2 regions of the Streptomyces ortus genome follow, and region 1 is predicted to be linked to the other one. Evidence: riboswitches for the same ligand, from Rfam matches in the RefSeq annotation. Region 1 holds a riboswitch; the other holds the start of a gene.
The links. A riboswitch is a leader RNA that binds a small molecule or an ion and turns the genes downstream of it on or off. The one in region 1 is predicted to bind glycine.

Region 1 (11,197 bases):
AGCGGTTCCTGGACACGGGGGTCTCGCTGCAGAACATCCGCACCACGGTCCAGCATCTCAAGGAGCGGGGCTCCTGCGACCTGGAGCGGATGACGCTGATGAGCGACGGCGCGACGGTCTACGAATGTTCCTCGCCCGACGAGGTCCACGCCCTTCTCCAGGGCGGCCAGGGCATCTTCGGCATCGCCGTGGGCGTCGTGTGGCGGGACGTGCGCAGCGCGCTCTCGCAGCTGCACGGAGAGCGTGTGGACACGGGTGAGACGCTCGTCGGGGCCAATCCGGCGGACGAGCTGGCCCGGCGCCGCAACCGCGCGGTCTGAGACGGCCGCGCAGGGCGGGCCGGCGGTTCCGCGGCGCTCCGTGGGCGGTGGCCCGGGGCATTGTCAGTGGCGTAGGGCAGCATCGGACATGTGAGAACCGCGCCCACGATCCTGCATCTCGACATGGATGCCTTCTTCGCCTCGGCGGAGCAGGCGTCCAAGCCGAGCCTGCGCGGGAAGGCGGTCGTCGTGGGCGGCCTCGGACCGCGTGGCGTGGTCTCCACCTGCTCGTACGAGGCGCGGGTCTTCGGGGTTCATTCGGCGATGCCGATGGCGCAGGCCCGCCGCCTGGCGCCGAACGCCGCGTATCTCGTACCGCGCTTCGGTCTGTACCGGCAGATCAGCGAGCAGGTGATGGGGCTGCTGCGGGAGTTGTCGCCGCTGGTGGAGCCGTTGAGCCTGGACGAGGCGTTCGTGGATCTGGAGGCCGGGGGGACCGCCTGGGACGAGGCGTCGGCGTTGCTGGCCGGGAAGAGACTGCGCGACGACATCCGGGCCGTCACCGGGCTGACCGGGTCCGTGGGGCTCGCGGCCTGCAAGATGCTCGCGAAGATCGCCTCCGAGCAGGCCAAGCCGGACGGGCTCGTGCTCATAGAGCCGGGCACCGAGCGGGCGCTGCTCGCGCCGATGCCGGTGCGGATCCTGCCGGGTGTGGGGCCGGCCACCGGCGACCATCTGCGGCGGGGCGGGATCAACACCGTGGGGGAGATCGCGGAGGCGGGCGAGGACGAGCTCGTACGGCTGCTGGGGAAGGCCCATGGCCTCGCCCTGTACGCGATGGCGCTGGCCCATGACGAGCGGCCCGTGGTGGCCGAGCGGGACACCAAGTCGGTGTCCGTCGAGGACACGTACGACGTGGACATCCATGACCGGGTGCGGGTGCGCATGGAGGTGCAGCGGCTCGCGGACCGGTGTGTCCAGCGGTTGCGGGGGGCGCAGCTGTCCGGGCGGACGATCGTGCTCAAGGTGCGGCGGTACGACTTCTCGACGCTGACGCGGTCGGAGACGTTGCGGGGGCCGACGGACGACCCGGCCGTGGTGCGGGAGGCCGCGGCGCGGCTGCTGGAGGCGGTGGACACCACGGGGGGTGTGCGGTTGCTGGGGGTCGGGGTGACCGGGCTCGCCGACTACACGCAGGAGGACCTCTTCGCGCAGGCCCAGGCCCAGGCCCAGGCTGAGGCCGAGGCGCAGGCCGCTGCCGATGGGGAGCCGGAGGGGCTCGGGGCGGAGCCGGTGGCGGCGGAGGAGGCGGTCGAGGAGCCGGAGCCGGTGGTGGAGCGGCAGTGGCGGGCGGGGCACGATGTTCGGCATGTCGAGTTCGGGCACGGGTGGGTGCAGGGGAGCGGGCTGGGGAGGGTGACCGTGCGGTTCGAGACACCGGATTCCGCGCCGGGGCGGGTGAAGACGTTTCGGGTCGACGATCCCGGGTTGGAGGGGGCGGAGCCGTTGCCTCTGGTTGCGCCCCCTGTGGGTGAAGGGTTGCGCCGTTCCCCGCGCCCCTGAAAGACCTTAAAGATCGCGCCGTTCCCCGCGCCCCTTGAGGGTGGGGTCCTCCTTCGTGGCCAGGCGGCCGAAGTCCCTGTCCGGGAAAGGGGGCGGGGGCGCGACGTCCAGGCCGTAGTGGTGGTAGAGCTGCAGTTCTTGCTCGGGGGAGAGGTGGCGGCCTACGCCGAAGTCGGGGGCGTCCTTGATCAGGGAGCGTTCGAAGGGGACGTGCAGGGATTCGGCGATCACTTCGCTGGGCTCCAGGGGGACGAAGGCGTCCCGGCTGAACAGACCGGTTCGTATGGCGGCCCACTCCGGTGCGCCGGTCGCGTCGTCGAGGTAGACCTCGTCGACGGTGCCGATCCTCGTGCCGTTGCGGTCGAACGCCTTGCGGCCTATCAGGTTGCGCGGATCGATGTCGGTCTGCACGGGCCCTCCAGCTGCTCGCAACTCATCCGTAAGCACTACGAAAGAGCACTTTGAGGTGACCGGCCACTTGAGGGAACCCCGCTGGTAGGCTGGGCGACGGCTGCTGACCCCGTGCGGGAGAGTCCTCCAGGCTTCATCGGAGGCGCCGAAGGAGCAAATCCTCCCCGGAATCTCTCAGGCACACGTACCGCATGGACGAGGTCACTCTGGAAAGCAGAGGGGTGTTCGAGTATTCGACGGGCTCCGCTCTCACCGACGGTGAAAGCCGGTGCGCCCTCACGGCGGACCGGTGAAGCTCTCAGGTCGAGATGACAGAGGGGGAGGCCGTTCGGGCACCCGCACTGTGGTGCCCCTCGAAGGTCGTCAGACCAGGAGGCCTCCGCAATGACCGCCCAACGTATTCCGCTCTCCGAGCTCGAACAGGGAATCCCCTTCGAGCAGCGTCACATCGGGCCCGACTCCGAGGCCCGCGCCAAGATGCTCGCGCAGGTGGGGTACGGCTCGCTCGACGAGCTGACGGCCGCCGCGGTACCGGATGTGATCAAGAACGCCGACGCGCTCGAACTGCCGGGCGCCCGCACCGAGGCCGAGGTACAGGCCGAGCTGCGTTCCCTCGCGGATCGCAACGAGGTGCTGGGCTCGATGATCGGGCTCGGCTACTACGGCACATTCACGCCGCCCGTCATTCTGCGCAATGTCATGGAGAGCCCGGCCTGGTACACGGCGTACACGCCCTATCAGCCCGAGATCTCGCAGGGGCGCCTCGAGGCCCTGCTGAACTTCCAGACCATGGTCGCCGAGCTGACCGGACTGCCGACCTCCGGGGCCTCGCTGCTCGACGAGGGCACGGCCGCCGCCGAGGCCATGGCGCTGTCGCGGCGCATGGGGAAGAACAAGAAGGGCCTCTTCCTGATCGACGCGGACACCATGCCGCAGACGATCGCGGTGATACGGACCCGTGCCGAGCCCACCGGCGTCGAGGTCGTCGTCGCCGACCTCGCCGAGGGCATCCCCGAGGAGCTCGCCGGGCGTGAGATCAACGGCGTGCTCGTCCAGTACCCCGGTGCCTCCGGTGCCGTACGGGACCTGAAGCCCGTGATCGAGCGCGCGCACGAGCTGGGCGCGGTCGTCACCGTCGCCGCCGACCTGCTCGCCCTGACGCTGCTCACCTCGCCCGGCGAGCTGGGCGCCGACATCGCCGTCGGTACGACCCAGCGCTTCGGTGTGCCGATGGGCTTCGGCGGGCCGCACGCCGGATACATGGCCGTACGGGAGAACTTCGCGCGCAGCCTGCCCGGGCGGCTCGTCGGTGTCTCGGTCGACGCCGACGGCAACAAGGCGTACCGCCTGGCCCTGCAGACGCGTGAGCAGCACATCCGCCGTGAGAAGGCGACCAGCAACATCTGCACGGCCCAGGTCCTGCTCGCCGTGATGGCCGGGATGTACGCCGTCTATCACGGCCCCGAGGGACTGAAGGGCATCGCCCGGCGTACCCACCGGTACGCCACGATCCTCGCCGCGGGTCTGACGGCGGGCGGGGTCGAGGTCGTCCACGAGGCGTACTTCGACACCCTCACCGTGCGGGTGCCGGGCCGGGCAGCGGAGGTGCTGGCCGCCGCCCGTCAGGGTGGGGTCAACCTCCACCTCGTGGACGCGGACCACCTCTCCCTCTCCTGCGACGAGACGACCACGCGGGCCCAGCTGGGTGTCGTCTGGTCGGCGTTCGGCGTCGACGGCGATGTGACCGCGCTGGACGGAACGGCCGAGGACACGCTGCCGGCCGCGCTGCTGCGCACGGACGAGTACCTCACGCACCCGGTCTTCCACCAGTACCGCTCGGAGACCGCGATGCTGCGCTACCTGCGCCGGCTCGCCGACCGCGACTACGCGCTCGACCGGGGCATGATCCCGCTCGGCTCGTGCACCATGAAGCTGAACGCGACGACCGAGATGGAGCCGGTCACCTGGCCCGAGTTCGGGCAGCTGCACCCCTTCGCGCCCGCCGAGCAGGCACAGGGCTACCTCACGCTCATCCGTGAGCTGGAGGAGCGGCTCGCCGAGGTGACGGGCTACGACAACGTCTCGCTCCAGCCCAACGCCGGTTCGCAGGGCGAGCTGGCCGGGCTGCTGGCCGTCCGCGGATACCACCGGGCCAACGGCGACGAGCAGCGCACGGTCTGCCTCATCCCGTCGTCCGCGCACGGCACGAACGCCGCGAGCGCGGTGATGGCGGGGATGAAGGTCGTCGTCGTGAAGACCGCCGAGGACGGCGAGATCGACGTCGAGGACCTGCGGGCCAAGATCGAGCAGCACCGTGACGAGCTGTCCGTGCTGATGATCACGTACCCCTCGACCCATGGGGTGTTCGAGGAGCACGTCGCCGACATCTGCGCGCAGGTGCACGAGGCGGGCGGGCAGGTCTACGTGGACGGCGCCAACCTCAACGCGCTGGTGGGGCTCGCCAAGCCGGGGCACTTCGGTGGCGACGTCTCGCACCTCAACCTGCACAAGACCTTCTGCATCCCGCACGGCGGCGGCGGTCCGGGCGTCGGCCCGGTCGGAGTGCGCGCGCACCTGGCGCCGTACCTGCCGAACCACCCGCTGCAGCCCGCCGCGGGGCCGGAGACGGGCGTGGGCCCGGTCTCGGCGGCTCCCTGGGGCTCCGCGGGCATCCTGCCCATCTCATGGGCGTACGTCAGGCTCATGGGCGGCGAAGGGCTCAAGCGGGCCACGCAGGTCGCCGTGCTCAGCGCCAACTACGTGGCCAAGCGGCTGGAGCCGCACTTCCCGGTCCTCTACACCGGTCCCGGCGGGCTCGTGGCGCACGAGTGCATCATCGACCTCCGGCCGCTCACCAAGGCGACCGGTGTAAGCGTCGACGACGTCGCCAAGCGGCTCATCGACTACGGCTTCCACGCGCCGACGATGTCGTTCCCGGTGGCCGGCACGCTGATGATCGAGCCCACCGAGAGCGAGGACCTGGCCGAACTCGACCGGTTCTGCGACGCGATGATCGCCGTTCGCGCGGAGATCGAGAAGGTCGGCTCGGGCGAGTGGGCCGCGGACGACAACCCGCTGCGCAACGCCCCGCACACGGCGGGCGCGCTCGGCGGCACGTGGGAGCACGGGTACAGCCGCGAGGAGGCCGTGTTCCCGGCCGGGGTCTCGGCCGCCGACAAGTACTGGCCGCCGGTGCGGCGGATCGACCAGGCGTACGGCGACCGCAACCTGGTCTGCTCGTGCCCGCCGTTGGACGCTTACGAGGACTGATGGACGCTTACGAGGACTGATGGACGCTTACGAGGACTGATGGACGCCTACGAGGACTGAGGCGCGGGCAGCGGTCGCCGTCGGACATGCGTCGGGGCCGGTTCCGGGAGTGCTTCCCGGAACCGGCCCCGCTGCCGTTCCCGTTCTCCGTGCCGAGCCGTGCCGAGCCGTGCCGCTCAGGCCGCGGTCATCACATCAAGGGCCGGCGGCCGGTGCGGCGCGATGATCCGGCCGTCCGGCAGAAGCTCACCGGTGTCCTCGAAGAGCAGGACGCCGTTGCACAGCAGGCTCCATCCCTGTTCCGGGTGGTGCGCCACGAGGAGCGCTGCCTCCCGGTCGGCGGAGTCGGCTGTCGGGCACGGTCGCTGGTGCTGGCACATTGATGGGATCTTTCGCTTCGGTGTGAGGTCGGTGTTCGATGTGTTGTCTGTTCCGCGGCTCGAACCGGTGTCCATGGCCGCCCCCCGTTTGTCAGATGGTCCGGAACCCAGTGTTGCCCTATGGGCGTCAATCCGCAGGGATTTGGCGCCAGCGCTCCTCACAGGTTGATGACGCATCACCCGTGCGGACGGTTCATCCCAACTGGGGTGTCCCTTCGGGTGGTTCGCAATGGTCGGATGGGGCTAGTCCGGACGGGCCGGGAGTGCGCTGCGCTGCGCACGTGTCACTCCGAGCGACGCCCTCCCCGCGTACTCCCGTGCCCTCTTCACTGGTCGGCGCGCACAGCGATGTGCCCCGCGGCCGGGATGGTGGCCGCGGGGCAGGAGGAGAGGGGTGCGCTCAGGCGGGTGAGCCGAGCAGCGGAGTGGCCGCGGGTGCCAGCCGGTGGGTCAGTACGGGCAGCAGTTCGGCCACGCGGTGCGGGCGGTGGGCGGCGATTCCGGGCGGGGCGGGGGCCAGTGGCACCAGCAGGTCGGTGGCGGCGAGGTGCCCCTGGGTGCCGTCGGTGCTGAAGTCGCCGTGCAGCCAGAGTGTGAGCATGTAGAGCTCGGGTACCGAGAGCAGGCGTGGCTGGTACGACCCCGGCATCGTCTCCGCCTGGCGCAGGGCTCGTTCGGTGGCGGTGACGTACGGCCCTTCGAAGAAGTGGGAGAAAGCCCAGCCGTCGGGCGTCAGCCTGGTCTCGGCCGCCGCCACCGCGCGTTCGTGGCAGCGAATGAGGAAGCGCCATCCGGCGAGCCGGGTGGCCGAGGTGCCCGCCGGGGTGATTCGGTCGAGTACGTGGACGGGCAGGGGGAGTTCGGCGGTGAGGGGTCCCTGTGTGTCGCGGAGGGACGGGGTACGGGCTTCACGGACCGCGGTCGGGGAACCGAGGGCTGTGAGGACGGCGCGAGATGCCGGCGCGGGAGCCGGAGGGATGTGCAGCGGCATGGTGGATCGCCTCTCATTCGACAGGCATGGTGGCGCAGGGGCGGGGGCGGACGGCGTTGTCAGCTCTCGGGGTCAAAGGTGCGGGGGCACAGTGCCTGTCGCCGAAGTGATGCCTGCCGCGCGGTGTCCGGCACGCATGCTCGCCGAGAGGCCGGAGGGGTCCCGTAACCTCGCCCGGCTACAGGATCCTTCCGGTGACTTTGCGATCGCACGCACAGGACGCCGCACGGGCCGCCCTTCGGGATGACGCCGTCACCTCGACGACAGGCCCTGCGACCACGAGCGCCAACTCTCTGCCTCGTTCGCGGAGTTTATACGACACGTGTTCAGGCCGTGTTTCGGCTAGCTGCTCCACGCATTAAGCGCAAGAGACAATTAGGTCGCCGATACGTGTGTTTCATCCTGGTTCTCGGCGGGTACCCGATCGTGACCTCGGAATACTCTTCCGGAGTGGACGGCCGGTTCTCGTCGGCGTTTTTTACGACTGGATCGACCGTCAAGAAAAATTCGGTGCCTCATGCCTAGTGAATGTGCCCGAAGAGAGCTGAGTCCAGAGTAGAGCCCGGGGGGGCAGGTCCGGGGCGTTATCGATCACATTGCCTGGGCATCATCCCTCGTGACCCGGGACACCAGCGGCCGGTTCTTCGGGCGGCCCAGTCGAGGAAGGAAGCTTCGATGGGGGAGAAGGTCGTGGCGGGGACAATCGGGTTGTCCGACCGCCGACGGTACCGAGAGAAGCATCAGCAGTGCCTGGAGGGGCTGGCGCGGTTGCTGGCGGAGGAGCGGTTCGACCGCCCCAAGAATCTCATGGGTCTGGAGATCGAGCTGAATCTCGCAGGACCCGACGGCATGCCGCGAATGATGAATGCGCAAGTACTCGAACGTATCGCCAGTCGCGATTTCCAAACAGAACTCGCCATGTTCAATCTGGAAGTCAACATCGCTCCCCACCGGCTCGAAGGAAGGGTATTCGACCGGCTCGCGGAGGAACTGCGCACCTCTCTCGCATACGCCCACCGGAAGGCTAACGAGGTCGATGCCGGAATCGTGATGATCGGTATTCTGCCGACACTGGCCCGTGACGACCTGGTTTCCGCGAACCTTTCGGACGCGGACCGCTACACACTGCTCAACGACCAGATCGTCGCGGCCCGCGGTGAGGACTTCACCCTCGACATCGAGGGCGTGGAGCGGCTCAGGTGCACGTCGGCGTCCATCGCGCCCGAAGCGGCCTGTACGTCTGTGCAGTTGCATTTGCAGGTCACACCGGACCGGTTCGCCGATGTGTGGAACGCCGCGCAGACCGCGGCGGCCGCACAGATCGTCGTGGGCGCCAATTCGCCGTTCCTCTTCGGCCGTGAGCTGTGGCGCGAGTCCCGGCCGCCGCTGTTCCAGCAGTCCACCGACACGCGCCCGCCCGAGCTGCAGGCGCAGGGGGTCCGGCCGCGTACCTGGTTCGGCGAACGGTGGATCTCCTCGGCGTACGACCTCTTCGAGGAGAATCTGCGTTTCTTTCCTCCCCTGTTGCCGTTGCGGGACGAGGAGGATCCGCTGCGCGTCCTCGACGAGGGCGGCATACCGAAGCTCGCCGAACTCGTGCTCCACAACGGCACCGTCTACCGCTGGAACCGCCCGGTGTACGGCATCGACGACGGCGTGCCGCATCTGCGGGTCGAGAACCGTGTGCTGCCCGCGGGTCCCACGGTGGTCGACGTCGTCGCCAACACGGTCTTCTACTACGGGCTCGTGCGCGCCCTCGCCGCGGAGGCGCGGCCGGTCTGGACACGGCTGCCCTTCGAGGCCGCCGCCGCCAACTTCGACCAGGCCTGCCGGTACGGCATCGACGCACAGCTGGAATGGCCGCGGCACGGCAGGTACGGCGGGGTCACGCGCGTACCCGGGGTGCAGCTGGTGCGCGACGAACTGCTGCCGCTCGCGGCGGCGGGGCTGGACGCGTGGGGTATCGAACCGGCCGACCGGGATTTCTACCTCGGCGTGATCGAGGAGCGGTGCAAGCGGGGCGTCAACGGCGCTTCCTGGCAGTCCCGTACGTTCCACAAGGCTCTGGAGAGCAACATGGGGCGGGACGAGGCGCTGGCCGCCACGACGAAGCGGTACAGCGAGTTGATGCACCTCGGTGAGCCGGTGCACACCTGGCCGGTCGGACTGCCGGAGCCGGCGGTTCCGCTGGGCTGAGGTCCGTCGGGGTGAGGGCGGGTCAGCTCACGTCGCCCGCCTTCACCACCGCCTTCAGGATCACCGCGTGGATCTGGGACGGGTCGGTGACCAGGTGTCCCGAGCCGCCGGTCGCCTCCGCGATCTCGTTCAGCTCCTTCTTGTCGGCCTCCGGGCCCACGGCGATCGCGATCAGGGGCACGGGGCGCTCCGGATCGGCGATCTTGCGCAGTTCGTCCACCAGGTCGGCGCGCGAGATGCTCCCGGGGTCCTGGTTCACCCCGTCGGTCAGCAGCACCAGCGCGTTGAACTTGCCCTTCGTGTAGGAGGCCGCGGCCTCCTTGTACGCGGCCAGCGTGGTGTCGTACAGGCCGGTCGAGCCGTCCTTGACCGGCTTGAGGTCGCTGAAGGCCGCCGACAGCCGGTCGCGTTGTGTGCTGCCGCCCACCTGGTCACCGAGCCGGTCGGTCGGTACGAGGACGCGGTAGTCGCGTTTGCCGTCGATCTTCCTGGAGAACTTCCACAGCCCGATCTCGTCCTCCGGGGTGAACGTGGCCAGGGCCTGGAGCAGCGCCGCCTTGGTCACGTCCATCCGGGACTCGCTGGTGCCCGGCACCGGGTCCGACATGGACGAGGAGGCGTCGACGACCGTGGTGAGGCGGGCACTCTGCACGGTGATGGTCCACATGCCGAGGGCTTCCTCGACCTCCTTGTCCGTGGCCGGCTTCTCGGGCACCTCGCGGTAGGGCTGCGGGGCACGGCCGCCGGCCTCGGCCACCAGCGCGGCCGGGATCTCGTCCTCATCCGTACGGAAGCCGTGCTTCTCCAGGATCCTGCGCCCGTCCCGCTCACCGAGGAGCGTCATGAACCGCAGCGCGGCCCGGCTCTCGTCCGTGGTCAGGTGGGGCTCGTCGACCAGGGCGAACGGATGGTCGAGCCGGGGCGCGCCGTCCTTCGGATAGAAGAGGTCGAGATCGTCGCCGCTGTCCGCCGACTCGTTGTACGCGAACGCCGCCTGCTCGGAGAGGATCAGCGCCTGGTTGCGCTTCGGGTTGCCCTGCTCGGTGCCGGAGAGGTCGCGCGGCAGGGTGTCCAGGACCTGCCTGTCGCTGTCGGAGGTGCGCTGCGAGAGGGCCTTCGCGGTGGCCGCCGCCACGGTGTCGCCGTCCTTCGACCTGCCCGCTGTCTGCGCCAGCTGGGTCAGCGCGAGCAGCCCCGTGGCGCTGCGCGAGGGGTCGCCGCCGCCGAGCTTGAGGCGCTCGCTCGCCATGGTGGCCCCGGCCAGTTCGGTCCACGAGTACGTCTTCCGGGGCCAGCCGAGGGACTTCGCGGCTGACGGGACCATGGCGACACCGATGGGCGAGGAGGCGACGTTGCCCGCCGGTGTCACCGAGATCGACTGGTTGTCGGCCATGACCCGGTCCACCCACACGCCGGAGTCCGGTACCCACGCCTCGAAGTCGGTCGCGCTCCTGCGCTTCGACCGGAGGGCGTCGGCGACCTTGTACGTGTCCTGGGCGGTCACCTGGACGTCGAGACAGCTGCCGTCGGACGTCACGTCGTTGTCCCGGGCGTATGCGGCCGCTTCCTTGAGCGCGGGTGCGATGCCGGGAGCCGCGGCGATCCTCAGCCGTACGGTGCTGTCCCAGCAGGACGAGCCGAAGGAGAGCAGGCCGCCGTCGATCGCGGCCACCGTGCCGCCGGCCAGGATCGTCACCAGGGCGGTCGCGAGCGCCACGTTGCGGTTCCGCATGTGTGACCGGGGGCCGGTGCCGCCCCTGCGCAGCCCGTCGGGCAAGCTGTGACGTCCCATGGCGGTGGTGCCCCTCCCTGATCGAGCCCGGAGCCGTTGAAAGGGTGAGACGGCCGGTCGGAATGGCACAAGGAGAGTGCACTCCGCATGGCGTCCGTCCCTTGACGGCCTGTCACGCACGATCTTCGCAACTTCTTTCGAGACCCTAGCGGGGCGAAGATGGGGATGAGACGGGATTACGGAACTGGAGGCAGGAGTGCAGGTGGGGCAGGGACCGGTGGCCGATTCATTTCCCGGGGGACAACCCGAGGGACAGCCCGACGGACAACCCGGGCGGCGTATCCTCCGCGACGAGACGCTGCTCGTCCTGGGAGTCTCGCTCGGAGCCAGCGGG
Region 2 (11,197 bases), 2.8 Mb from region 1:
GCACAGATCATCTCAGTACGCGGAGGGGAATCCGTAACCGCCCGCCGCCGGCGCCTGGACGGGAGCCGCGTGCGCCTCCCGGTCGTAGAACGGCCGCGCGTTGGCGCGCAGCCACAGAGCCACCGGGTCGTACTCGTCGGACATCGCCACGGTCGACACCGGCAGCCCGTCCGGCACCGCGCCGATCGACTGCTGCATCATCGCCCGCACCGAGTCCACGGCCGGCGGGCTGGTGTCGTACACATCGAGCCCGATGGCGAGGTACGGGGCGCCGAGCGCGGGCTGCACCCAGGCGCGGCGCAGCGAGCGGACGGCGGCCGTCCGGTGCGCGTTCTGGGTGAGCAGGGCGTAGAACTGCGGGATCTCGATGCCGGGCTCGGACAGCCGCAGCGGGCCCGCGGGCTGCCGCTCCAGGCCGGTGGCGATGCGCCGCAGATCGAGCCAGGGGATGCCGACACCGCCGCCCGGGGCGTGCGGGTTCAGCCAGAGGCCGTAGTGGTCGGGGTACAGGGTGCGGGCCACGTCGAGCCCGTCGGCCACCTCGTACGAACGGCTCCAGCCGCTGGCCGAGAGCTCCTGGGCGGAGGTCACACAGGGGGCGTAGCCGAAGCCCTCGACCTCCATGTTCCCGTACTGGGCGTCGGGCGAGCCCGCCTGGCCGTGCCAGAGCAGCATCCACACCTGGCCGGACGGCGGGGTCGCCAGCGCGCGCAGGAGCGCCTCGTAGGCGTCGTAACGCCCGGGCGTCACTTGGCGCAGCATGTGCTCGACCTGCCCGGCCGCGGCCGTGCCCGACGCGCTCACCTTCTACCGCCCCTTCGCGACATCACTGACATACCGGTCCTACGGTTCGCATGCGACGGGGTGCCCCGTTCACTTGAACATCGCACCACTCCGACCGAGCCATGAAACCAGCTTAAGTGGCGATCCCGACAGCACCGTTGCGCTCCGCCGGGTTTGGTGTTCTGAGCTCGGGACTCTCCGTGCGCTGTCGGGTGCGGGCCGTGTGGGGCCGGGCGCACCCTGCGGGCGGCCCCGGAACGGCCCGCCTCAGAACGCCCGGGTGTAGAACGGCCGGACCTCGTCCCGGAGCCAGTGGCCCACCGGGTCCTGGGCCACGTCGAGGAAGACCAGGTTCACCGGGTGGGGCAGGGGGATCCTGCCGAGGGCGCGGCCCAGGGCGTCCAGGGGGAGGGTGCGCGCGTTCTCGTCCCAGTGGGTCACCTCCACGCCGACGAACATCACGGTGTCGCCGCCCTCGATGCTCGCCAGACAGCGCCGGGCGCTCAGCACCAGGCCGGTCGCCTCGAACTCCGCCGAGGCCGCGGCCAGGAAGTCCACCGGGTCGTCCTGCCAGTCCGGCTGGAAGAGCCGGACCCGGCCGCCGCTCGCGGGCCCGTCCAGTTCGGTCCGGCCGGCCCGGCACAGCTCGGCGACGGCGGCCGGGGGCACCGGCATCCCGACCGTGCCGTCCGGATTGAGCACGATGCCGGCCTGGGGCGGCAGACCGCGCGCGAACTCCACGGCGGGCGCCACCGTGTACGCCATGTGGTCGCCGACGACCTGGCGGAACTGCTGCTCCGAGGTGAAGACCGGCACGTACGCCTGCCCGGCCAGCTCGATCGTGGGCAGGTCGAGCGGTCCGCTGTGCGGGCCGCCCCCCTCCGGCAGCGGCACCCAGATGAAGCTGCGCCCCAGGACCTCCACGATCCGGGCCCCCGTCGAGGGCGACGGAGGGAGCCCCAGGGAGGCGGCCAGCACCTCCTCCAGCTCGTTGCCCGGCCATCCCGTGTGGGGGTGCGCGTGTGCCGCAATGTCCTGTGCCTGGAAGTCCATCTCCACCGCCTGCTCCGACCGCTTGTGCGGTTGACGAGGTTAGTCGTCGTCAGTCGTCCTGCGTCGCGTCGTCCTCAGTCGCCGAAGTCGATGCGGCGCAGTACGTCCGCCGCGGCACGGTCGACGAGCACCGCGGAGCCGCAGCCCTCCGGGAGGTCGCCCTTCTCCACCGAGCGCAGCAGCCGGCCGACCGCGCCGCGGTGGCGCGCGAACGCGTACCGCGAGACGCCCCGGCCGCGCTCGCGCTGGCCGTCCAGGGCCGTGCCGGGATCGACGTCGAGGAGCAGCAGGTGCAGGGTGCCGCCGCGGCGCCGGGCGTCCCGCGCCAGCCAGCTGCGCACCCAGGCCTGCGTACCGCAGTCGTGCACGACGACGCCCTCGCCGGAGCGCAGGGCGCGGCGCAGACCCGCGTAGTGCGCGGCGCGCACGAGGGGCCGGTAGACCGCGTACGGCAGGAAGCGGGCCAGGCGCTCGTCCCAGCGGTCGCGGGTGTCCTGGGAGTCGACGCGGCGGCCGGTCACCGCCCGGCGCATCAGGGTCGACTTGCCGCTGCCCGGCAGGCCCGTGACCACCACCAGATCGGCCGCGCCGAAGCGCAGACCGTGCGGGCTGTGTCCCGAGCGGGCCCGCAGATCGCGGACGACGGGCGTCACCAGCGGATCGCACGCCTCCCTGGCCGGAGCGGGTGGCTGCTTGGGCAGCGCGATGCCCGAACTGGTCGCGTACGCCGTGGTCCTGTTCACCCTGATCGTCCTCCCCATGGGGTCGGCAGACCCATCTCCGTCGAGTGTAAAGAGAAGGTAATGCGCTGGTCCCCCTGTTTCTGTTCTTGTCCTGCCACAGCCCCGTCACAGATCACTGTGAACGCCCTGGTTACCCCCACGGAACCCCGCGCGGCCCGCTGCCCCGGCCGGGGGCGTGCAATGATGTGCCCGCCAACTGCATACCGGCCGTTTGAATCCGCGCGGGAGAGTTCCGGGAAACACGTACACCCAGGTGTACGAATGCCCGGGCGCCGAAGGAGCAAGTCCCTCCCTTGAATCTCTCAGGCCCCCGTTACCGCGCGGACGAGGCACATCTGAAAAGCGGGCCGCCCCCTGACCGTCAGGGCGTCGGCCCCACCCAAGGTGCAAGTCAGTGACCCCGGTGTTCACCGGTGGCCACGGCGAACCTCTCAGGTTCCGATGACAGATGGGGAGGAACGACCTCGCCGTCATGCCTTGGGAGCCCCGCCGATGAGCAGCAACGCCTCCGTTGAACCGCGCCGCACCGCGCTCGATGCCCTGCACCGTTCGCTGGGCGCGACGATGACCGACTTCGCCGGCTGGGACATGCCGCTGCGGTACGGCTCCGAGCGCGACGAGCACCTCGCCGTCCGGACCCGGGCCGGTCTCTTCGACCTCTCGCACATGGGCGAGATCACGGTGAGCGGCCCGCAGGCCGCCGCGCTCCTGGACTTCGCGCTGGTCGGCAACATCGGCGGGGTGAAGACCGGCCGGGCCCGCTACACGATGATCTGCCGGGCCGACGGCGGCATCCTCGACGACCTGATCGTCTACCGCCTCGCCGACACCGAGTACATGGTCGTGGCCAACGCCTCCAACGCCCAGGTGGTCCTGGACGCCCTCACCGAGCGCGCCGCCGGCTTCGACGCCGAGGTGCGCGACGACCGGGACGCGTACGCGCTGCTCGCCGTGCAGGGCCCCGAGTCCCCCGGCATCCTGAAGTCCCTGACCGACGCCGACCTCGACGGCCTGAAGTACTACGCGGGGCTGCCCGGCACCGTCGCGGGCGTCCCGGCGCTGATCGCGCGCACCGGCTACACCGGCGAGGACGGGTTCGAACTGTTCGTCGCCCCGGCCGACGCCGAGAAACTGTGGCAGGCGCTGACCGACGCCGGCGCCGCGGCCGGGCTCGCGCCCTGCGGGCTCTCCTGCCGGGACACCCTGCGCCTGGAGGCGGGCATGCCGCTGTACGGCCACGAGCTGAGCACCTCGCTCACGCCGTTCGACGCGGGGCTCGGCCGGGTCGTGAAGTTCGAGAAGGAGGGCGACTTCGTGGGCCGCGAGGCGCTGTCCGCCGCCGCCGCCCGCGCCGAGTCGCAGCCCCCGCGCGTCCTGGTCGGTCTGATCGCCGAGGGCCGCCGGGTCCCGCGCGCCGGCTACCCCGTCGTCGCCGGCGGCAAGGTGATCGGCGAGGTCACCTCCGGCGCGCCCTCGCCGACGCTCGCCAGGCCGATCGCGATGGCGTACGTCGACGCGGAGCACGCGGCGCCCGGCACCACCGGTGTCGGCGTGGACATCCGGGGCAGTCACGAGCCGTACGAGGTCGTGGCACTGCCGTTCTACAAGCGCCGGAAGTGACACTGGTCCGCAAGCACCGCCCGTGACGCCGGTCGGCAGGCGCCACACGTGATTCTGGGCACATCCACCCAGCTCACCCGTACTCCCCCGGCATCAGCACTCACCCGCGTACAGGAGAATTCACGCCATGAGCAACCCCCAAGAGCTGCGTTACAGCAAGGAGCACGAGTGGCTGTCGGGCGCCGAGGACGGCGTCTCGACGGTCGGCATCACGGAGCACGCGGCCAACGCGCTCGGCGACGTGGTGTACGTCCAGCTCCCCGAGGTCGGTGCCGCGGTGACCGCGGGCGAGACCTGCGGCGAGCTGGAGTCGACCAAGTCGGTCAGCGACCTGTACTCGCCCGTCACCGGTGAGATCACCGAGATCAACCAGGATGTCGTGGACGACCCCGCGCTGGTGAACACCGCCCCCTTCGAGGGTGGCTGGCTCTTCAAGGTACGGGTGACGGACGAGCCGAAGGACCTGCTCTCCGCCGCCGAGTACGCCGAATTCTCCGGCTCCTGACTCCGGCTCCCCGCCCTTCCGGCTCCTCGCTAAGGACCCCAGACCGATGTCGCTTCTGAACACGCCCCTGCACGAACTCGACCCGGACGTCGCCGCCGCCCTGGACGCCGAACTGCACCGTCAGCAGTCCACCCTCGAGATGATCGCCTCGGAGAACTTCGCCCCGGTCGCGGTCATGGAGGCCCAGGGCTCGGTCCTCACCAACAAGTACGCCGAGGGCTACCCCGGCCGCCGCTACTACGGCGGCTGCGAGCACGTCGACGTGGCCGAGCAGATCGCCATCGACCGGGTCAAGGAGCTGTTCGGCGCCGAGTACGCCAACGTGCAGCCGCACTCGGGCGCCTCCGCCAACCAGGCCGCGCTGTTCGCGCTGGCCCGGCCCGGTGACACCATCCTCGGTCTGGACCTCGCCCACGGCGGTCACCTGACCCACGGGATGCGGCTGAACTTCTCCGGCAAGCAATTCGACGTGGTCGCCTACCACGTGGACGACGCCGGCCTGGTCGACATGGCCGAGGTCGAGCGACTCGCCAAGGAGCACCGCCCCAAGGTGATCATCGCGGGCTGGTCGGCGTACCCCCGGCAGCTGGACTTCGCCGAGTTCCGCCGGATCGCGGACGAGGTCGAGGCGTACCTGTGGGTCGACATGGCGCACTTCGCGGGCCTCGTCGCGGCGGGCCTGCACCCGAACCCGGTGGAGTACGCGGACGTGGTCACCTCCACCACCCACAAGACGCTCGGCGGGCCCCGCGGCGGGATCATCCTCGCCAAGAAGGCCTTCGCGAAGAAGCTGAACTCGTCCGTCTTCCCGGGCTTCCAGGGCGGCCCCCTGGAGCACGTGATCGCGGCCAAGGCGGTCTCCTTCAAGGTCGCCGCCACCGAGGAGTTCAAGGAGCGCCAGGAGCGTACGGTCGACGGCGCGCGCATCCTCGCCGAGCGGCTGACGGCGGCCGACGCCCGCGAGGCCGGGGTGAACGTGCTCTCCGGCGGCACGGACGTGCACCTCATCCTGGTCGACCTGCGCGAGTCCGAGCTGGACGGGCAGCAGGCCGAGGACCGGCTCCACGAGGTCGGCATCACGGTCAACCGCAACGCCGTCCCGAACGACCCCCGGCCGCCGATGGTCACCTCGGGCCTGCGGATCGGTACGCCCGCGCTCGCCACCCGCGGCTTCACGGCCGAGGACTTCGCCGAGGTCGCGGACGTCATCGCCGAGACGCTGAAGCCGGTCTTCGACGCGGCGGCGCTCAAGGCCCGGGTGACGGCTCTGGCCGAGAAGCACCCGCTGTACCCCGGCCTGGGCAAGTAGTCCGTTTCGCGGGGTACCGCGCACACTGGATGTGCACGCGGTACCCCGTGGCCCGGATCCCTGCCGCCCGACCCTCTCCGCTCCACCCCGCTTCACCCCGTTTTGAGGAGTTCCCGTGGCCATCTCGGTCTTCGACCTGTTCTCGATCGGCATAGGCCCGTCCAGCTCCCACACGGTCGGCCCGATGCGCGCGGCCCGCATGTTCGCGCTTCGCCTGCGCAACGAGGATCTGCTGGCCCCCGTCGTCTCGGTCCGCGCGGAGCTGTACGGCTCCCTGGGCGCGACCGGCCACGGACACGGGACCCCCAAGGCGGTGCTGCTCGGCCTGGAGGGCGCCTCGCCGCGCACGGTGGACGTCGAGGGCGCCGACGACCGGGTCGAGAAGATCAAGTCGTCGGGCCGCCTCGACCTGCTCGGCGAGCACGGCATCGACTTCTCCTTCGACGACGACCTGGTGCTGCACCGCCGCAAGACCCTGCCGTACCACGCGAACGGCATGACCCTGTGGGCGTACGACGCCTCGGGTGCCGAGGTGCTCTCAAAGACGTACTACTCGGTGGGCGGCGGATTCGTCGTCGACGAGGACGCGGTGGGCGCGGACCGCATCAAGCTGGACGACACGGTCCTGAAGTACCCCTTCCGAACGGGCGACGAGCTGCTGCGGCTCACCCGGGAGACCGGCCTGTCCATCTCCGCGCTGATGCTGGAGAACGAGCGGGCCTGGCGCACCGAGGAGGAGATCCGCGAGGGGCTCCTCGCCATCTGGCGGGTGATGCAGGCGTGCGTCTCGCGCGGCATGTCCCGCGAGGGCATCCTGCCCGGCGGCCTGCGCGTGCGCCGCCGCGCGGCCGTGTCGGCCCGCCAGCTGCGCGCCGAGGGCGACCCGCTGGCGCACGCCATGGAGTGGATCACCCTGTACGCGATGGCGGTGAACGAGGAGAACGCGGCGGGCGGCCGGGTCGTGACCGCCCCCACCAACGGCGCCGCGGGCATCATCCCCTCGGTTCTGCACTACTACGTGAACTTCGTCGCGGGCTCCTCCGCCACGGCAGAGGAGAAGGACGACGGCGTCGTACGCTTCCTGCTCGCCGCGGGCGCCATCGGCATGCTCTTCAAGGAGAACGCGTCCATCTCGGGCGCCGAGGTCGGCTGCCAGGGCGAGGTCGGCTCGGCCTGCTCGATGGCGGCGGGCGCGCTGGCGGAGGTGCTCGGCGGATCCCCCGAGCAGGTCGAGAACGCCGCCGAGATCGGCATGGAGCACAACCTCGGCCTCACCTGCGACCCGGTCGGCGGCCTCGTCCAGATCCCCTGCATCGAGCGCAACGGCATGGCGGCGGTCAAGGCCGTCACGGCGGCGAAGATGGCGATGCGCGGCGACGGCTCGCACAAGGTCTCCCTCGACAAGGTCATCAAGACGATGAAGGAGACGGGCGCGGACATGTCCGTCAAGTACAAGGAGACGGCCCGGGGCGGGCTCGCTGTGAACATCATCGAGTGCTGAGCGGCTGGGAACCTGGACCTGTTCCGGGGGGCGCGTGCTCCGGCGCAACCTTCGGGGCGTCGGTGGGCGTGAGGGTAGTACGGGCCAAGTGCGGGCACCACAAAGGGGATTGCCCCCCACAGGCCCCAGGAGGCACGTCCGTGTTTCCGGCCACCCAGCACCAAGGAGTCACGCATGTTGCGCGGCATCGACGTAAGCGCCTACCAGTCGTCCTCGTACAGCACGGAAGGTCTGTCCTTCGTCTTCGTCAAGGCCACGGAAGGCCGGACGTACGTCAACCCGAAGCTGAGCGCGCAGACGAAGCGGGCCAGGGACGCCGGCTGCGTGGTGGGGTTCTACCACTTCCTGTGGCCCGGCAACCTCACCGCCCAGGCCGAGTACTTCGTCAGCAAGGCCCCGGAGAAGGCGGGCGACATCCTCGCCGTGGACTGGGAGACGACGGGCGAGGGCACCCACGCCAGCAACGCCGAGAAGGACCGCTTCATCCGCAAGGTGCGCGAACTGCGGCCGAACAACAGGGTCCTTCTGTACTGCAACCGGAGCTTCTGGTTGAACGTGGACACGACGTCCTATGCCGGTGACGGTCTGTGGATCGCCGACTATGTGTCGTCGGGCAAGCCCCGCATCCAGGCCAAGTGGCGCTTCCACCAGTACACGGACGACCCGCTGGACAAGAACGTCGCCGATTTCTCCAGCAAGGCGGCCCTGCGAGAATGGGCCGAGGACGCCTGAGGCGTCCGGCCGAACGGTCCCGGTACGAGGGGAGGCTGCTCAGCAATGGGCGGGAGTGTCGCTGCGGTGAGCAGCAATGATGTGTACTCGTTCAGCAAGCCGAATCGGGAGAGCGTCACGCTGCTCGCGGGGCTCGGGGTCGAGGGTGATGTGCATGCCGGGGTCACCGTCAAGCACCGGTTCCGCATGCGGAAGGATCCCTCGCGGCCCAATCTGCGGCAGGTGCACCTCATCCACGAGGAACTGTTCGACGAGGTCCGGGCGGCCGGGTTCGAGGTCGCGGCCGGGCAGCTCGGGGAGAACGTCACCACCCGGGGCCTCGATCTGCTGGGACTGCCGGCCGGGACCCTGCTGCGGCTCGGGGACGAGGCCGTGGTGGAGGTCACCGGGCTGCGCAATCCCTGTGCGCAGATCGACACCTTTCAGAAGGGGCTCATGAAGCAGGTCGTGGGCCGGGGCGAGGACGGCGGGCCCCGGTTCAGGTCCGGGATCATGAGTGTGGTCGTCGCCGGCGGGCTCGTGCGGCCCGGGGACCCCGTCGAGGTCGAACTGCCGGCCGGGCCGCATCTGCCGTTGGAGATCGTCTGAGCGGTGGGCGAAGGGGTTACGCGGTGAAGTCCGGGGTGCGTTCCCTGGACGCCTCCGCCAGGGCCTTCGTCACCCCGTCCACGTCCGCCTGGAGGCCGTAGACGGGGGTGCCGGGCTGCTGGCGCCAGGAGTCGTCGAGGGTGCCCGAGTCCACGGTGTCGAAGCCGAGTTCGTCGATGAGGGCGCGTACGACCTGCTTGGCGGCCGGGTCGTCCGCCGCCACCGGCAGGGCGATGCGGTCGGCGGCGCCGGCCGGGCGGGGACGGTCCAGGATGTCCTGCGCGTACGTGCCGTTGAAGGCCTTCACGACCGTGTGGCCGAGGTGCTGGGCCGTCCAGCGGGACTCCGTGAGGCCCTCGTCCAGGATCGCGGCGATCCGGCCGTCCCGCTGCGGGTAGTAGTTGCCGGTGTCGATGACGGTCACTCCGTCGGCCGCCTGGTCCAGCAGTCCGGACGGCAGGTCGGGAATCGCCTTCAGGGGAATCGTGACGACGACGATCTCGGCGCCCCGGGGGGCCTCCTCGACGCTCACGGGGGTGGCTCCGGTCTCCTCCGCCAGGGCCGTGAGCGTCTGCGGGCCGCGGGAGTTGGCCACGTACACGTCGTGCCCGAGTGCGGTGAGGCGCCGGGTGAGGTTGCCGCCGATGTTTCCTGCTCCGATGATGCCGATCTTCATGGGACTCGCCCTTCGAGGGGTGGGAGGGGCTCCTGACGCCCTGTACCAACCCCGGGGCATACCGGGCTATTCCACTCTCCACCCGGATGGCCGAACACGGCGAAGGGGCGCCCTCCGTGAACCGGTGGGCGCCCCTTGTGCCGGGGTCACTTGTTGATGTGGGCCCAGAACTCGTCGAACGAGAGCAGCTTGTCGCCGTTGAGGTCCTGGGCGGCGATGACGGCCTCGGCCACCGACTCCGTGACGTTCCAGTCCCCGCCCTGGGCCAGGGCCTTCTTGAACTCGGCGGCGGTGATGTAGCCGTCCCCGTCCACGTCGATGCGCTCGAACGCCTTGCGTGCTTCCTCGATGTCCGCCACCGGACCCGCCCCTTCGTGGTGCTTCACTGACGAGGTCAGATTAACGTTCCACTCCGGCACGCGGCGCGCCGACCACCCGGGCGGACTCCTCAGTGCCAGGGCTCGTAGTGCGGGTTGCTCTCGCAGTCGCTCATGATCTCGGTCTTGGTCTTCTTGTCGACGGGGCAGACGCCGATGATGTACTGCCGCGCGATACCGCCCGGGAAGGCGACCTCGACCTGGTCGGCCCACCTGTGGGTGTCGCCGATGGTCCTGTTGACGTCCACGCCGCCCGGGGCGTCGATGTAGTAGTTGTAGCCGCTCTTCCACCACGTCTTGTAGAGGTCGTGGTCGTAGCTCGTGGAGACGTACGGGGAGGGCTGGTTGACCAGGACGTACTGCTCGATGTCGTACTGGCCGTCGATGACGTCCTTCGGCAGGAAGCCCTGCTCGAAGACGACGGAGGGGCCGCGGCCGTCGCTGCGGTAGAGCGTGCCGCAGCCGGTGCGCCAGACGGGGTCGGGGGTGATGCGGTCGACGTCGACGCGGTGGTCGGCGGCGGCGTGCACGGGGTCCGCGTACCGGGGGCAGGCGGGGGCGGCTGCCGCCTTTGCGGTGGGCGGGCTGGTGGGGGGTGTTGCGGCGGAGGTGGTGAGGAGTGCGGTCAGGGTGAGGGCGAGGGTGGTTGCGTGACGCTTCCAGCGGGTTGTGATCATGGGAGCACGATCTCGGCGGGGTCTGCTTCGGGGGCGGACCCTCACTCGTTCGGCGGCGAGTCCGTGGGCGGGGTTGCCAGCGGGTTTGTCTCGCCCCCGCCGCCCCTACCCGTTCCCGACACTGACTCGGGGGCGCTGCCCCCGAACCCCCGGTCCTCAAACGCCGGACAGGCTATCTGGTAGCCCGTCCGGCGTTTGAGGACGAGCGCGCAGCGCGATAGGGGGGCGAGGGGGCGCAGCCCCCTGTGTGGATGGGAACGGGTAGGGGCGGCGGGGGCGAGGCACCCCTAGCGGTCCGCCACCCGCATTTCGAACCACGTCGTCTTGCCGCGCGGCAGGAGGTCGACCCCCCAGCGGTCGGAGAGTTTGTCGACGAGGAACAGGCCCCGCCCGCTGACGTCCATGTCCTGCACCGGCATCAGACACGGCAACCCCCGCGAGGGGTCACGGACCTCGACCCGGATCCAGCCGCGCCGGCGCCGCATCCGGAGCCCGAAGACCCGCGCCCCCGTATGCCGCACGGCGTTGCCCACGAGTTCCGACACCAGTAACACGGCATCCTCGGTCATCTTCGGCGAGAGCCCCCACTGGCGGAGCACCACGACCTGGGTGAGCCGGCGCGCCGCGGCGGCG

Region 2: it holds a riboswitch for glycine, as region 1 does, so the genes downstream of both, gcvT (glycine cleavage system aminomethyltransferase GcvT) here and gcvP (aminomethyl-transferring glycine dehydrogenase) in region 1, are expected to answer to the same signal.

What each region holds. Positions count from the first base shown of each region.
Region 1 is NZ_JAIFZO010000002.1:393,398-404,594, reverse strand. Features, by position in the region: gene K3769_RS05025 (MerR family transcriptional regulator) at 1-320, shown strand, start outside; gene K3769_RS05020 (DNA polymerase IV) at 411-1,823, shown strand; gene K3769_RS05015 (PRC-barrel domain-containing protein) at 1,830-2,234, opposite strand; glycine riboswitch at 2,339-2,434, shown strand; gene gcvP (aminomethyl-transferring glycine dehydrogenase) at 2,619-5,504, shown strand; gene K3769_RS05005 (DUF5999 family protein) at 5,681-5,884, opposite strand; gene K3769_RS05000 (hypothetical protein) at 6,285-6,875, opposite strand; gene K3769_RS04995 (glutamate-cysteine ligase family protein) at 7,551-9,071, shown strand; gene K3769_RS04990 (substrate-binding and VWA domain-containing protein) at 9,094-10,863, opposite strand; gene K3769_RS04985 (CPBP family intramembrane glutamic endopeptidase) at 11,060-11,197, shown strand, end outside.
Region 2 is NZ_JAIFZO010000002.1:3,231,878-3,243,074, reverse strand. Features, by position in the region: gene K3769_RS17560 (enhanced serine sensitivity protein SseB C-terminal domain-containing protein) at 13-804, opposite strand; gene K3769_RS17555 (enhanced serine sensitivity protein SseB) at 1,051-1,836, opposite strand; gene K3769_RS17550 (AAA family ATPase) at 1,911-2,579, opposite strand; glycine riboswitch at 2,792-2,908, shown strand; gene gcvT (glycine cleavage system aminomethyltransferase GcvT) at 3,072-4,199, shown strand; gene gcvH (glycine cleavage system protein GcvH) at 4,327-4,704, shown strand; gene glyA (serine hydroxymethyltransferase) at 4,751-6,013, shown strand; gene K3769_RS17530 (L-serine ammonia-lyase) at 6,129-7,514, shown strand; gene K3769_RS17525 (glycoside hydrolase family 25 protein) at 7,689-8,246, shown strand; gene K3769_RS17520 (MOSC domain-containing protein) at 8,292-8,834, shown strand; gene K3769_RS17515 (NADPH-dependent F420 reductase) at 8,851-9,570, opposite strand; gene K3769_RS17510 (EF-hand domain-containing protein) at 9,657-9,869, opposite strand; gene K3769_RS17505 (ADP-ribosyltransferase) at 9,959-10,564, opposite strand; gene K3769_RS17500 (ATP-binding protein) at 10,852-11,197, opposite strand, start outside.